4 regions of the Ureibacillus sp. FSL K6-2830 genome follow, and region 1 is predicted to be linked to each of the others. Evidence: riboswitches for the same ligand, from Rfam matches in the RefSeq annotation. Region 1 holds a riboswitch; each other region holds the start of a gene.
The links. A riboswitch is a leader RNA that binds a small molecule or an ion and turns the genes downstream of it on or off. The one in region 1 is predicted to bind S-adenosylmethionine.
Positions count from the first base shown of each region.

Region 2: it holds a riboswitch for S-adenosylmethionine, as region 1 does, so the genes downstream of both, NSU17_RS08850 (O-acetylhomoserine aminocarboxypropyltransferase/cysteine synthase family protein) here and metA (homoserine O-acetyltransferase MetA) in region 1, are expected to answer to the same signal.
Region 3: it holds a riboswitch for S-adenosylmethionine, as region 1 does, so the genes downstream of both, NSU17_RS09530 (bifunctional homocysteine S-methyltransferase/methylenetetrahydrofolate reductase) here and metA (homoserine O-acetyltransferase MetA) in region 1, are expected to answer to the same signal.
Region 4: it holds a riboswitch for S-adenosylmethionine, as region 1 does, so the genes downstream of both, NSU17_RS12770 (methionine ABC transporter ATP-binding protein) here and metA (homoserine O-acetyltransferase MetA) in region 1, are expected to answer to the same signal.

Region 1 is NZ_JBBOQR010000001.1:3,135,899-3,139,072, reverse strand. Features, by position in the region: gene NSU17_RS15550 (DEAD/DEAH box helicase) at 1-967, shown strand, start outside; gene NSU17_RS15545 (hypothetical protein) at 970-1,734, shown strand; SAM riboswitch class I at 1,799-1,906, shown strand; gene metA (homoserine O-acetyltransferase MetA) at 1,999-2,943, shown strand; gene NSU17_RS15535 (MBL fold metallo-hydrolase) at 3,109-3,174, shown strand, end outside.
Region 2 is NZ_JBBOQR010000001.1:1,799,978-1,803,151, forward strand. Features, by position in the region: gene NSU17_RS08840 (amidohydrolase) at 1-376, shown strand, start outside; gene NSU17_RS08845 (glycerol-3-phosphate acyltransferase) at 431-1,075, opposite strand; SAM riboswitch class I at 1,220-1,327, shown strand; gene NSU17_RS08850 (O-acetylhomoserine aminocarboxypropyltransferase/cysteine synthase family protein) at 1,440-2,741, shown strand.
Region 3 is NZ_JBBOQR010000001.1:1,943,110-1,946,283, forward strand. Features, by position in the region: gene hemG (protoporphyrinogen oxidase) at 1-995, shown strand, start outside; SAM riboswitch class I at 1,065-1,169, shown strand; gene NSU17_RS09530 (bifunctional homocysteine S-methyltransferase/methylenetetrahydrofolate reductase) at 1,272-3,119, shown strand; gene metH (methionine synthase) at 3,112-3,174, shown strand, end outside.
Region 4 is NZ_JBBOQR010000001.1:2,592,042-2,595,215, reverse strand. Features, by position in the region: gene NSU17_RS12775 (methionine ABC transporter permease) at 1-491, opposite strand, end outside; gene NSU17_RS12770 (methionine ABC transporter ATP-binding protein) at 484-1,509, opposite strand; SAM riboswitch class I at 1,688-1,800, opposite strand; gene NSU17_RS12765 (thioredoxin family protein) at 1,863-2,165, opposite strand; gene NSU17_RS12760 (toprim domain-containing protein) at 2,178-2,519, opposite strand; gene gcvH (glycine cleavage system protein GcvH) at 2,634-3,014, opposite strand; gene NSU17_RS12750 (arsenate reductase family protein) at 3,094-3,174, opposite strand, start outside.

The DNA of each region.
Region 1 (3,174 bases):
TACTTTTGATGTCGTCATTATTGATGAAGTATCAAAAGCAACACCGCCTGAATTATTGCTTCCAATGTTAAAAGGGAAAAAAATTATTCTTGTCGGTGACCACCATCAGTTGCCACCATTAATCGGTGACGATACATTTGAAGAAACATTGGAAGTAGTTATGAAAGAAAGCGACACTTTTGAAGAAAAAAGGGAACTCGAGAAGCTTTTGGAAGAATCATTATTTGAACGTCTATATAAAAATTTACCTAGCACAAATAAGATAATGCTTGGAATTCAATACAGAATGCATGAAAAGATTATGCAAACCATCACTCCATTTTATAGGACCGGCAACGAGTCCTTACAGTGTGGTTTAGATAATTCTGATGAAGCAAGAGATCATAAATTAAATGGCAATTATGTAAAACGCCATGAACATTTATTATGGTTCGATCTACCAAACGAGCCACTTTACTTTGAAGAAAGAATGAAGGAAGGCGCTAGTTTATTGAACTCTTCCGAACTAGAAACAATAAGGAAGCTATTAATCGATTTAAACGAAGCAACTGCAAAATCAAAAGAACAAGGCTTACTTGAAAATGATGCTTTAAAATCCGTTGGTGTGATTAGTTTCTATCGAGAGCAAGTAAATCGAGTTAATTTGTTAATAGAAGAGTTGAATTTGTCCCATTTACATATTCGGACAGGCTCTGTCGATAAATTCCAGGGTATGGAAATGGACGTTATACTACTAAGTATGGTTCGAAACAATCCACATGGAGAAATCGGTTTTGCAAAAGATTACCGCCGGTTAAACGTTGCATTATCGAGAGCAAGAGAATTACTGATGATTATTGGCAGCTCAGAAATGTTCATGAATCGACCAAAAGCAAAGAACACTAAAGAAATGTATCAATATCTATATGAAGTAGTCGAAAAACAACAAGGTATTCGAAAAATAACAAAGGAGACGTTCTTAACATAAACATGGAACTCCATCAAATACAGCAACAATTAATAAAAAAGCTTGAAAAAGAAAAAGCTGGTTTAATCATTCATACCGATATTTGGTGTATTCCTATGCATACGTATGAAATCACTTATCAGCCAGTTCGAAAGAGGACGATGGATATATTAATGAAAATTTTACTTTTCTCTTGCCAAAAATCAACTTTCGAAAGGGCTGAACAGCTCAGTGAAATTTTACTGGTAGAGCCACTATTTATAGAAGATTTATTACGGAAAATGCAAAAAAATGGGTTGTTGATACGGGAAAATAACTATTATCAACTTACCGAAAAAGGAATGAAACAATTTTCTCTAGGAGTATTTGAAGAGGAATTAGAACCCGTAGCAATAGAGCTACTATATAGCCCTGTACATCATCAAATCGTAGAAGGCGATATTGAGGAAGTACTAGACTTTGATGATTTTCCGGAACAAATCTATCGTTATATACGTAATGAAGAGGGGCCAATCAGTGCACCTTTTATGATGAAAGCAATACAAAACATGCAAGCGACGGAACTGGAAGAAGATCATCAACAAATCAAATCCATACTATCAATGGAAAATACTCAAGTAAATGATGTCCCTTGTATCGAATTCATTATTTGGAACGTTGAAAACAAGGAATTATTTATCCGCGTATGGAATACATTATTTAATAGTTGGGATCAACAATTAGAACAAGAATTGAATGAGAAAGAGAGCTCGGAATGGCTAACAAAAATGCAGAGTAAAATAAAATAACCTAATATTGCAAATCCCTATTAAATGTGTTAGGATTATCTTAATTTTATAAGGATTCAAAACTTTCTTATCAAGAGAAGCGGAGGGACTTGGCCCAATGAAGCTTCAGCAACCTCTAACGGATGTTAGAAAGGTGCTAATTCCAGCAAGGCTATGCCTTGGGAGATAAGAGAGTGTGTGCAAGAAATTGTGTACCCTCTCATTCTCTTTGCTGGAATGAGAGGGTTTTATATTAAGAAAATTTAGAATTGGGGGACTAGAGAAATGCCTATCAATATTCCGAAAAATTTACCTGCTGGAGAAATTTTAAGAAATGAAAAGATTTTCGTGATGGAAGAAGATCGTGCTTTATCGCAAGAAATACGACCATTAAATATTTTAGTTTTTAATTTGATGCCTGAAAAAGAAAAAGCGGAATTGCAATTGTTGCGTTTGCTTGGCAATACGCCTTTACAAACCAATGTAACATTTTTAAATACGGCATCATATGAGCCAAAAAATGTGTCAAAAAGCCATTTGGAATTGTTCTATAAAACCTTTGACGAAATAAAGCATCGCCGATTTGACGGCATGGTCATCACAGGAGCGCCAGTAGAGCGGATGGAATTTGAAGAAGTGAATTATTGGAAAGAATTTACTGAAATTTTAGACTGGGCACAAGAAAATGTGACATCGATAATTTATATATGTTGGGCGGCACAAGCAGCACTATATTATCACTTCGGAATAGGGAAATTTGAGTTGCCGAAAAAATGTTCCGGCATCTATTCACACACGATAACAGACTTAACAAACGATTTAGTTCGTGGTTTCAATGATGAATTTGTGGCACCTCATTCTCGATACACGTCAGTTTCCTTGGAAGAAGTGCAACAACATCCTGATTTACAATTGTTGAGCTATTCTGAAGAAGTAGGGCCTTTTATCATTCAATCAAAAGATAATAAACACATTATGATTACAGGACACTTGGAATATGATGCAACAACTCTTAAGGAAGAATATGAGCGTGATATTAAGAAAGGTTTACCAGTGGAAATACCAGCAAACTATTTCCCTAACAATGATCCAACAAAAGAGCCAAAAAATAGTTGGAGAGCGCATGCCCATCTGTTGTTCTACAACTGGTTGAACTACTACGTTTACCAAGAAACTCCTTATGACTGGCATTTCGTGGACGGCCATGATCCAATTGATTATCATATTTAATGAAAACTGTAAAAATTCTTCTCCCACGGAAGAATTTTTACAGTTTTTTTATTAATAAAACAATTCATACATATGTATGACAATAACGAGTGCAAAATGAAGTTCTTGAACAAATAAAGAATTCATAATTGGAAATACTCAATAATATGTAAAGGGGGTAATGAAATGTCCGAACAGCTACATTATGGTGATGATTATAAATTTATTCCCGTCACTTCTATATTAAGTGGG
Region 2 (3,174 bases), 1.3 Mb from region 1:
GAAAAGCTATTTTGAGCGGGGATTACCAGTTTCATCTTCGAGTGATTATCCTTTTGGCGAGTTGAATCCACTATACGGAATTGAAACGGGAATGACTAGACTTCATGCGAAAGAAGAAAAAAATCTTAAACCGTTATGGCCAAAAGAAAGTGCTACGTTGAAACAAATGCTTCGTAGTTACACCATCTATCCGGCAAGACAAATAGGAAAAGAAGAAAGGATTGGGAAGATTCGTGTGGGGAAACAAGCAGACTTTATCATATTAGATAAAAATATCTTTAAAATACCTCCTAGTGAGATCAGTGAAGCGAAAGTCGTGTTAACTTATTTTAAGGGGAAAGAAATATATCGTGATGATTCTCAAATCGAAGAATGAAATAAAAAGAACCTCCCGTAGTTGTTAGGTGTATTACCTTTACGGGAGATTTTTTTATGCGGTTTCATCTTTCTCTCTTTTAAAAGCAGCATTGATGGTTGGTTCTGTACCGAGTTTAATGCGTTTAATATTTTCCAAATGTAAAATCGTTGCAACCAATAACAGCAATATTACGATGATGAATGGCCAAATAGTTGGTTCAAATAGCAAAGAGTTTATAGCAAAAACGATATACAAAAAGAATACACCGATAATTAAATAGTTGGATAATAAAGAGACAATGACAAGAGCAATCACAGAAAGAAGACCAAACTTCCAATTGATTGCAAGGAATATTCCGATGAGGGAAGCGGTTCCTTTACCGCCTCTGAAGCGCATATGAATGGGAAAATTATGACCTAGAATTACTGCGGCACCTGTCAAATAGAGCAAAATTGAGATTTGCTCAGTTTCAAATAGTGTATAGTGATCTAAAAAATATCTTGTTAAGATAATCGCAAAAACTCCTTTTCCGATATCAATGAATCCAACAAGTATGCCGTATTTCCAGCCCAGCGTAAGGGTAGCGTTGGAAGCTCCTGCATTGCCGAGTCCAGCTTCTTTTAAATTCACACCGGAAAGTAATTGTGCTGCATTTGACCCATGAATACATCCAATAAAATAGCCGACAATAAGAAATGTAATCACTGCAGTTATCATTCTATTGGACTCCTTTATAGAAAAGTGCATTTTAATATATTATACTCAATAAAATAAAAAATAGTTTCAAATTTTTAAAAAATTAGTTGACAGAGTGGCATACTATGTTTTATAGTTAATCTAACGATGGAAATCAAATTAATACTCTTATCAAGAGAGGCGGAGGGACTAGGCCCTATGATGCCCGGCAACCGGCAAGAAAATTGCAAAGGTGCTAAATCCTACAGATCGTATGGATCTGAAAGATAAGAGGAGGAAATGTACGTGCATACAACACCCTCTTCTTATATAAGAAGAGGGTTTTTGTTTTACTTCAATGCCTCCTCAAGAAATCCATCAATTATTTATTTAGGAGGAGAAAACGATGTCCGAATTCAAGCCAGAAACGTTATTACTTCACGGTGGCCAACAACCTGACCCTACTACAGGTGCTATTGCTGTTCCTATTTATCGCACAACAGCATATGCATTCAAAGACACAGAACATGCGCGCAAATTATTCGCTCTTGAAGAAGTGGGTAATATTTATTCTCGCATTATGAATCCAACTGTAGATGTATTTGAAAAGCGTGTTGCTTTACTAGAAGGTGGTACTGCAGCTGTTGCTTTATCTTCCGGTCAGGCGGCGATTGCATTCTCCATTTTAAACATCGCGAATGCAGGAGATGAAATTGTTTCAGCTGGTTCCTTATATGGTGGAACATACAACTTATTTGCAAACACATTGCCGCGCTGGGGAATTACTACAAAATTTGTAGATGAAAGAGATCCAGAAAACTTCCGCAAAGCGATTACGGACAAGACAAAAGCGATTTATGCTGAAACGGTGGGAAACCCTAGTTTAAATATTTTAGATATTGAAGCGGTGGCAAAGATCGCTCACGATAATGGCATACCATTAATTATTGACAATACGTTCCCATCTCCATATGGATGCACCCCAATTGAATTTGGAGCAGACGTCGTAATACACTCGGCAACAAAATGGATTGGGGGACACGGTACAACAATCGGAGGAATTGTTGTAGATGGGGGTAAATTTGACTGGACACAAGGTCGATTCCCAGGATTCACTGAGCCCGATCTCACATATCACGGAATTCGTTACGGCATCGATACAGCAGGAGCTGCTTTTGCAACAAAATTACGTGTTCAATTATTACGCGACTTAGGTCCAACTTTAGGTCCAGATGCAGCATTTAGCTTCCTGCAAGGATTGGAAACTCTTCACCTTCGCTACGTGAGACACGGTGAAAACGCAGAAAGAATTGTGGAATTCTTGAAAAACCATCCATACGTAGAATATGTGAATTATCCAGGGGATGAAAACTTCCCATCTCACCACCTTGCGAAGAAATATTTAAAAAACGGTTACGGATCAATGGTAACATTCGGAATTAAAGGTGGTCGTGAAGCAGGTCGAGTGGTAATTGACAACGTGAAATTATTCTCTCACGTAGCGAATGTTGGAGATGCAAGATCGCTCATTATTCATCCTGCATCAACAACTCACCAACAATTATCTGCTGAGGAATTAAAAATTGCTGGAGTAGGGGAAGAACTCATTCGCTTATCCATCGGCTTAGAAAATGTAGATGACATTATTGCAGATTTAGATCAAGCTTTAGCAAAAGCTGAGGCAGAATTTAGTGTAAATAAGGCTTAATCATTCGTTCAAGCTCTCTAAGAACCGCTATTGAATCGCTAATAATAGCTGCTCATTTGCGGCTGTTAAAAAATAAAGCATTAAACGCTCCCATAATAGTCGTTTATGAGAAGAAGTTGCTCATTTGCAACATTAAAATCCTCTGTGATTCAAGAGAAAAAATGCTCATTTGCAGAGAAAAATTTAATAGGAAAGTGCTGCTCATTCGCAGCCGATCCAATTATTCAAAGTTTCTTAAAATAATTGTTTGAGTAAGGCTGCTCATTTGCAGTAGATAATTCAAATTTTTCTCAAAGGCGTTTAATCGAAAGGCTACTCATTTGTAGCAAAAATAATTTAATACGATGTGAGTTGTATTCCCATTCGAATACAATTCACATTAATAAATAGGCTGATCTGTCATTTTGGTAGAACCAATCGTTCTCAATTCTAG
Region 3 (3,174 bases), 1.2 Mb from region 1:
AAATACCGAATACGAAATTTACGAAGGAAAGTTCTATCGGAGATTTCTTAGAATACTTTTTTGGAAAAGAAATTGTGAAGAAACAAATAGCTCCTGTATTAGCTGGTGTTTACTCAGGGGACATTTATAAATTGTCCATTGCCTCTACGCTTCCATACTTAGTTGATTACAAAAATGAATATGGAAGTATAATGAAAGGTTTGCAAGCAAATCGGGAAAAGTTTGAACGGGAAGCGAATAAAAAATTCCTTTCTTTTAAAAACGGACTATCTCAACTAATTGATCGAATGGAAGAACTGCTTGTGGATGTAGAAATATATAAAGATACTGAAACAGTACTTGTTGAGAAAAAAGAACAACGTTATGAAATTTCCTTCGCTAACGGAGAAAAATTGGAATCGGATGTTGTTGTGTTAGCATTGCCCAACCAAGTCGTGAAGCAAGTTTTAAATAATGATGAATTAAATCCTTATTTCAACAAATTTAAAAATGCATCAGCCATTACGATGTATGTAGGCTTCGATCTACCAGATTCTATTTTGCCTAAGGATGGCACTGGATTTATCGTTTCCTACAACAGCGATTTATTATGTAATGCCTCTACTTGGACAAGCCGTAAATGGAAGCATACTTCAACAGAAGGAAATCTACTTGTTCGACTGTTTTATAAAGAAAGTAATCCTCGCTACCAAGAATTAGTGAAAATGAGTGATGAAGAGTTAACAAAGGTTGCTTTGAACGATATTCAACTCAGTTTGAATATAGAAGCACAACCTACCATTGTGAATATTACAAAATGGATCGATGCCATGCCAACTTATGATTTAGCTCATCATGAAGCTTTGCAAGAAATAATTACAAAATTAGATAACCTCTATCCGAATCTTTACATTGCTGGTTGCTCTTATTTCGGCGTAGGAATTGGTGCATGCATTGATAACGGGAAAGAAACAGCAAACCAAATTATAAACAACTTTTTAAATAATTCCGACTAATTAACTTGACAAAATGAAGTATTGATTTTATGATGTAACTTATTATATTGATATTTTAAAATCGAATATGACTTATCAAGAGAAGTGGAGGGAACTGGCCCGGTGAAGCTTCAGCAACCACTAAAAATGTTTAGTAAGGTGCTAAATCCAGCGGCAATTGCCGAAAGATAAGGTGAATTCTAAAGGAAATGACAAGCCTTCTTTCGCAAGAAGGCTTTTTCTATTAGATGAATTGACAGAAAATTTATGAAGTAAAGAAAAGTGAGGGAATTTCGAATGGGGCTACTAGATGCGTTAAAACATAAAGTGTTAGTTGCAGATGGTGCTATGGGAACGCTGTTATATTCATATGGACTTGAAAATTGTCACGAAGAAATGAATATTGAAAAACCGGAAATCATTAAAAAAATTCATAGTGAATACATACAAGCTGGCGCAGATGTTATTCAAACGAATACATATGGCGCTAATCGAATCAAGCTCACTCGTTATGGTTTGGAGTCAAAAGTAGTGGAAATTAACGAAGGTGCGATAGGTGTTGCCAAACAAGCAGCCAAGAACAGTGAAGTGTTTATTTTAGGTTCGATTGGTGGTATCCGCGGTGTTCGCAAAGTAGATTATACATTAGATGAAATTCTTGCAGCAGTTCGTGAACAAGCAGAAGTGCTAATTGCGGGGCAGTTAGATGGTTTGTTGTTAGAAACTTATTATGATGTTGAAGAGCTATGCGAGACGTTAAAAATGTTACGAGCCATGACGGATATGCCCATCATTGCTCAAGTTTCAATGCAAGAGCCGGGCGTATTAATGAATGGCATGAAATTGAATGAAGCATTAAAGCAGTTAGAAAAATTAGGTGCAGATATTGTAGGGGTGAACTGTCGACTTGGTCCATACCACACAATACAGGCTTTTGAACAGGTAGAAATTCCTGAACGAGCGTATTTATCTGTTTATCCGAACGCTTCTTTATTAGATATTGAAGAGGGGCGTGTCGTTTACGAATCAGAAGTAGATTATTTTGCAAGGGCAACGGTTGAATTATGCAATGAAGGAGTAAGGCTCATTGGAGGATGTTGCGGTACAACACCGAAACATATTGAAGCGATGAAAAAGAAGCTTGCTCATTTTCAGCCGGTTGAAAAGAAAGAGGCAAAACCTCAGAGGGAAATAATCATTCGCGAGCCTGAACCGCATAATTTTGAACCTCTCCACGAAAAAGCAAAAAGAGCACGTTCTGTCATTGTAGAATTGGATACGCCGAAGCATCTTGAAATTGAACAGTTTGTTGAAGGAGCAAAAGCTCTTTACAATGCAGGGGCAGATCTTATCATGATGGCAGACAATTCATTAGCATCTCCAAGGGTTAGTAACTTGGCAATGGGGGCCATTTTAAAACTGCAATATGGCATACGCACAATGCCACATATTACTTGCCGAGATCGAAACTTAATTGGGCTGCAATCCCATTTAATGGGACTCAATGCTCTTGGCCTTCATGATGTGTTGGCTGTAACTGGTGATCCAACAAAGGTAGGGGATTTTCCGGGTGCAACAAGTGTTTATGACGTTTCATCGATGGAATTGATATCATTAATTAAACAGTTAAATGAAGGAATTTCTTTTTCTGGCAAAGCACTAAGAAAAAAAGCGAATTTCTCAGTAGCAGCGGCTTTCAATCCTAACGTGAGAGTGTTAGATCGTGCTGTCAGCCGTCTAGAGAAAAAAATTGAACATGGTGCGGATTATTTCATTACGCAACCAGTTTATTCGAAGGAAAAAATTGTGGAAATTCATGAAGCGACAAAACATTTAGATACACCAATTTATATAGGAATTATGCCGCTTACTAGTTTTAAAAATGCGGAATTTTTGCATCATGAAGTACCGGGAATTAAATTATCTGATGATGTGTTAGAAAGAATGCAACAAGTAAGCGGAAATAAAGAACAAGAAACAAAAGTAGGACTAGAAATTGCAAAAGAATTGTTAGATACAGCAACGAAATACTTCAACGGCATTTATCTAATTACGCCGTTTATGCGATATGAAATCACTTTACAACTATTGCAATATATTCAACAACTTGACGAGCAAAATAAAGGAGTTAAAGCAAATGGTTAATCATCCAATAGAGGAACAATTGCAAAAAAGAATATTGATTATCGATGGTGCAATG
Region 4 (3,174 bases), 540 kb from region 1:
CCAACAAGAGCAACAGCTGTGACAGTAATTCCAGAAATGAGCGCAGGTTTGGATTCAGGAATTAATACTTTCCATATAATTGTGAAAGTATTCGCACCCATCGATCTTGCGGCTTCAATAACACCTTTATCTACTTCGCGTAAAGCGATTAATACTAAACGCGCATAAAACGGCGCTGAACCGATAATTAACGCTGGTAAAGCCGCATTTACACCACGAATAGTTCCGAGTAAAAATTTTGTAAACGGAATTAATAAAATAATTAATATAATAAACGGAATCGAACGGAAGATATTCACAAGGGACCCCGTCAAGAAATGAACAATTTTGTTAGCCCAAAGTTGGTGTGGACTTGTTAAGAATAACAGTATACCTATGATTATGCCGAGAACGAAGGTAACTGCTGTAGAAATAGCTGTCATGTAGAGTGTGTCATAGGTTGCTTCCCACATTTTTGTCCAATCTACATTCGGAAATAATGCCTCAATCATTCGTAATCACCTCCGTTTTAATATTCATCGATTTCAGTTTTTCCAAAGCCTTCTCGACATTTTCAGAATCACCGTCAAGTTGAACAATTAACGTTCCATAAGAGCCATTCACCGTTTGTGAAATATTGCCGTGAAGGATGTTGATATCCAACTGGAACTCTTTAATTAAATATGAAATAATCGGTCTTTCTGTTGTATTTCCAACAAAAATTAATTTTACTAATTTTCCGGAAGGATAATTTTTCAAAATGTGTTCAATGGATTCTTTTGATTCTCTTGAATCCGAAACTTGCATCACAAAATTTTTCGTTATTTCAGCTTGAGGATTTTGGAACACTTCGAGAACATCACCTTGTTCAACGACACGTCCAGCTTCCATCACCGCAACGCGATGGCAAATTTTTCGAATCACGTGCATTTCATGGGTAATTAAAACAATTGTCAACCCAAGACGCTGATTAATATCTGATAATAATCGTAAAATTGAATCAGTTGTTTCTGGGTCTAGAGCACTTGTGGCTTCATCACAAAGCAATACTTCTGGATTGTTGGCTAATGCTCTTGCTATACCAACCCGTTGTTTTTGTCCACCAGAAAGCTGGGATGGATAAGCATCCGCTCTTCCACTTAAACCTACAAGTTCAATTAATTCGTGAACTCTTTTTTCTCTTTCTTCTTTTGGTACGCCTGCAATTTCTAAAGGAAAAGCAATATTTTCTGCGACTGTTCTTGACCATAAAAGATTGAAATGTTGGAAGATCATGCTGATTTTTTGGCGAGCAAGCCGTAACTCTTTTCCTTTAATTGAAGAAATTTCAAGACCATTCACTATGACAGAACCGCTCGTTGGTTTCTCGAGTCCATTCAATAGGCGAATCAATGTACTTTTTCCAGCACCGCTATATCCGATGATTCCGAAAATTTCACCCTTTTGAATAGACAAATTTACATGATCAACTGCGGTTAATTCCCCATTTTTCGTTTTAAAGATTTTTGTGACATTTTTTACTTCAATCATGTTTGAGTACTCCTTTATAAACCGCAATATGTATTGATATTACAATTGTGCATTTTACACTTTTTATTACCCTTTGACCATAGTGTTATGTATATAATCTTTCATTTCAATAAAAAAACCTTCTACTTTGATAAGTAGAAGGGAAGTTGAACAACCTACTTAGATATCGTAAAACTTCCTCTTATCTTTCAAAGTAATAAATACTTTGCGTGATTTGGCACCTTATCATATCAATGATATGATGGTTGCCGGGTTTCATAGGGCACTTCCCTCCACCACTCTTAATAAGAGTTTTTTGCTATTCGGTTATTTAATTATGGAAACAATGTAACACGTAATCTATCATCTGTCAACTATAAAATCAACTTTTCATATAAGTTTTGTACGGATTTAAATGCATAGACTTTTTCATGCACTTTTCCGTCCTTTGTTATAAGTAGACAAGGAACACTTTCGATTTGTTGTTCGTATGCAAATTCTTCCAAAAAATTAATATTTCCTTTCCCAATCGGAATGTGTGGAAGAAGTTCTTCAATAACTTCCATCATTTTTGATGCAATTTTACATGTTCCGCAAATAGGGGTATATAAATAAAATGCTGTGATATTATTTTCTTTTACTTTTTCTTCCCAATTCTCTATTGTCCATTCTTCCATATCAATCATTTCCTATGCTAAATATTCTTTATGAACTAAAAATCTCGCTTCTTTCAGTAATTGAGCTAACACTTTTCGTGGTGCGTTTGCAACTTCCATATATGTTCTTGGAACATTTAGGTGAGTAGCCTCCGAATAAATTCTTTTCATTAATTTTCTTAGTTTTTCTCCGGATTGATCGGCATCAAAAAAAGTATATAGCTGACATTCTTCATAGGGCTCAATAAGCTCTAGTAACGCCTCTTCACTTATAGTACCATTTGTACAGACAATCTTCACATCTTCCGCTAAAATTGGGGCCAATTTCAACATATCTGAACGACCTTCTACAATGATACATTTTTCGTAATGCATTTTTACTCACCCCACGTATTATATAAGAACTGAAGAAACGATGAATAGTGTTGTTTACATATTATATTTTGATTTTAAAAAAACGCCAGTTCTTTCCCTGGCGTTTTAGACAGATTATTCAGAAATAATTTCTTCGTATTGTTCTGCAGTAAGCAATTCATCAAGTTGAGAAGAATCTGCAGGTTCAACAACAATCAACCAAGCATTTTCGTAAGGAGACTCATTTACTAATTCTGGGCTATCATCAAGCTCAGTATTCACCTCAACAACTTTACCAGAAATAGGCGCATATAATTCAGAAACCGTTTTCACTGATTCCACACTTCCGAAAGGTTCATTCATTTGAATTTCGTCTCCAACTTGAGGAAGTTCAACGAATACGATATCACCAAGTTCAGATTGTGCGAAATCAGTTATTCCAACACGTACTTTACCATCTTCTAATTTTACCCACTCATGTTCCTTCGTATAACGTAATTCCTTTGGTATTGACATACTTTTACCCTCCATCTGATATGTAATCTTTTTTTCAGTTTGACATATTTCAATTTTAAAAACAAGCTATTTTAGATGATCACTTCCATGTCTGTTCAAATTCTTCTTCTTTAAACCCAAGAGTCACTTTTTCTCCATCTGTAACAATTGGTCGTTTAAT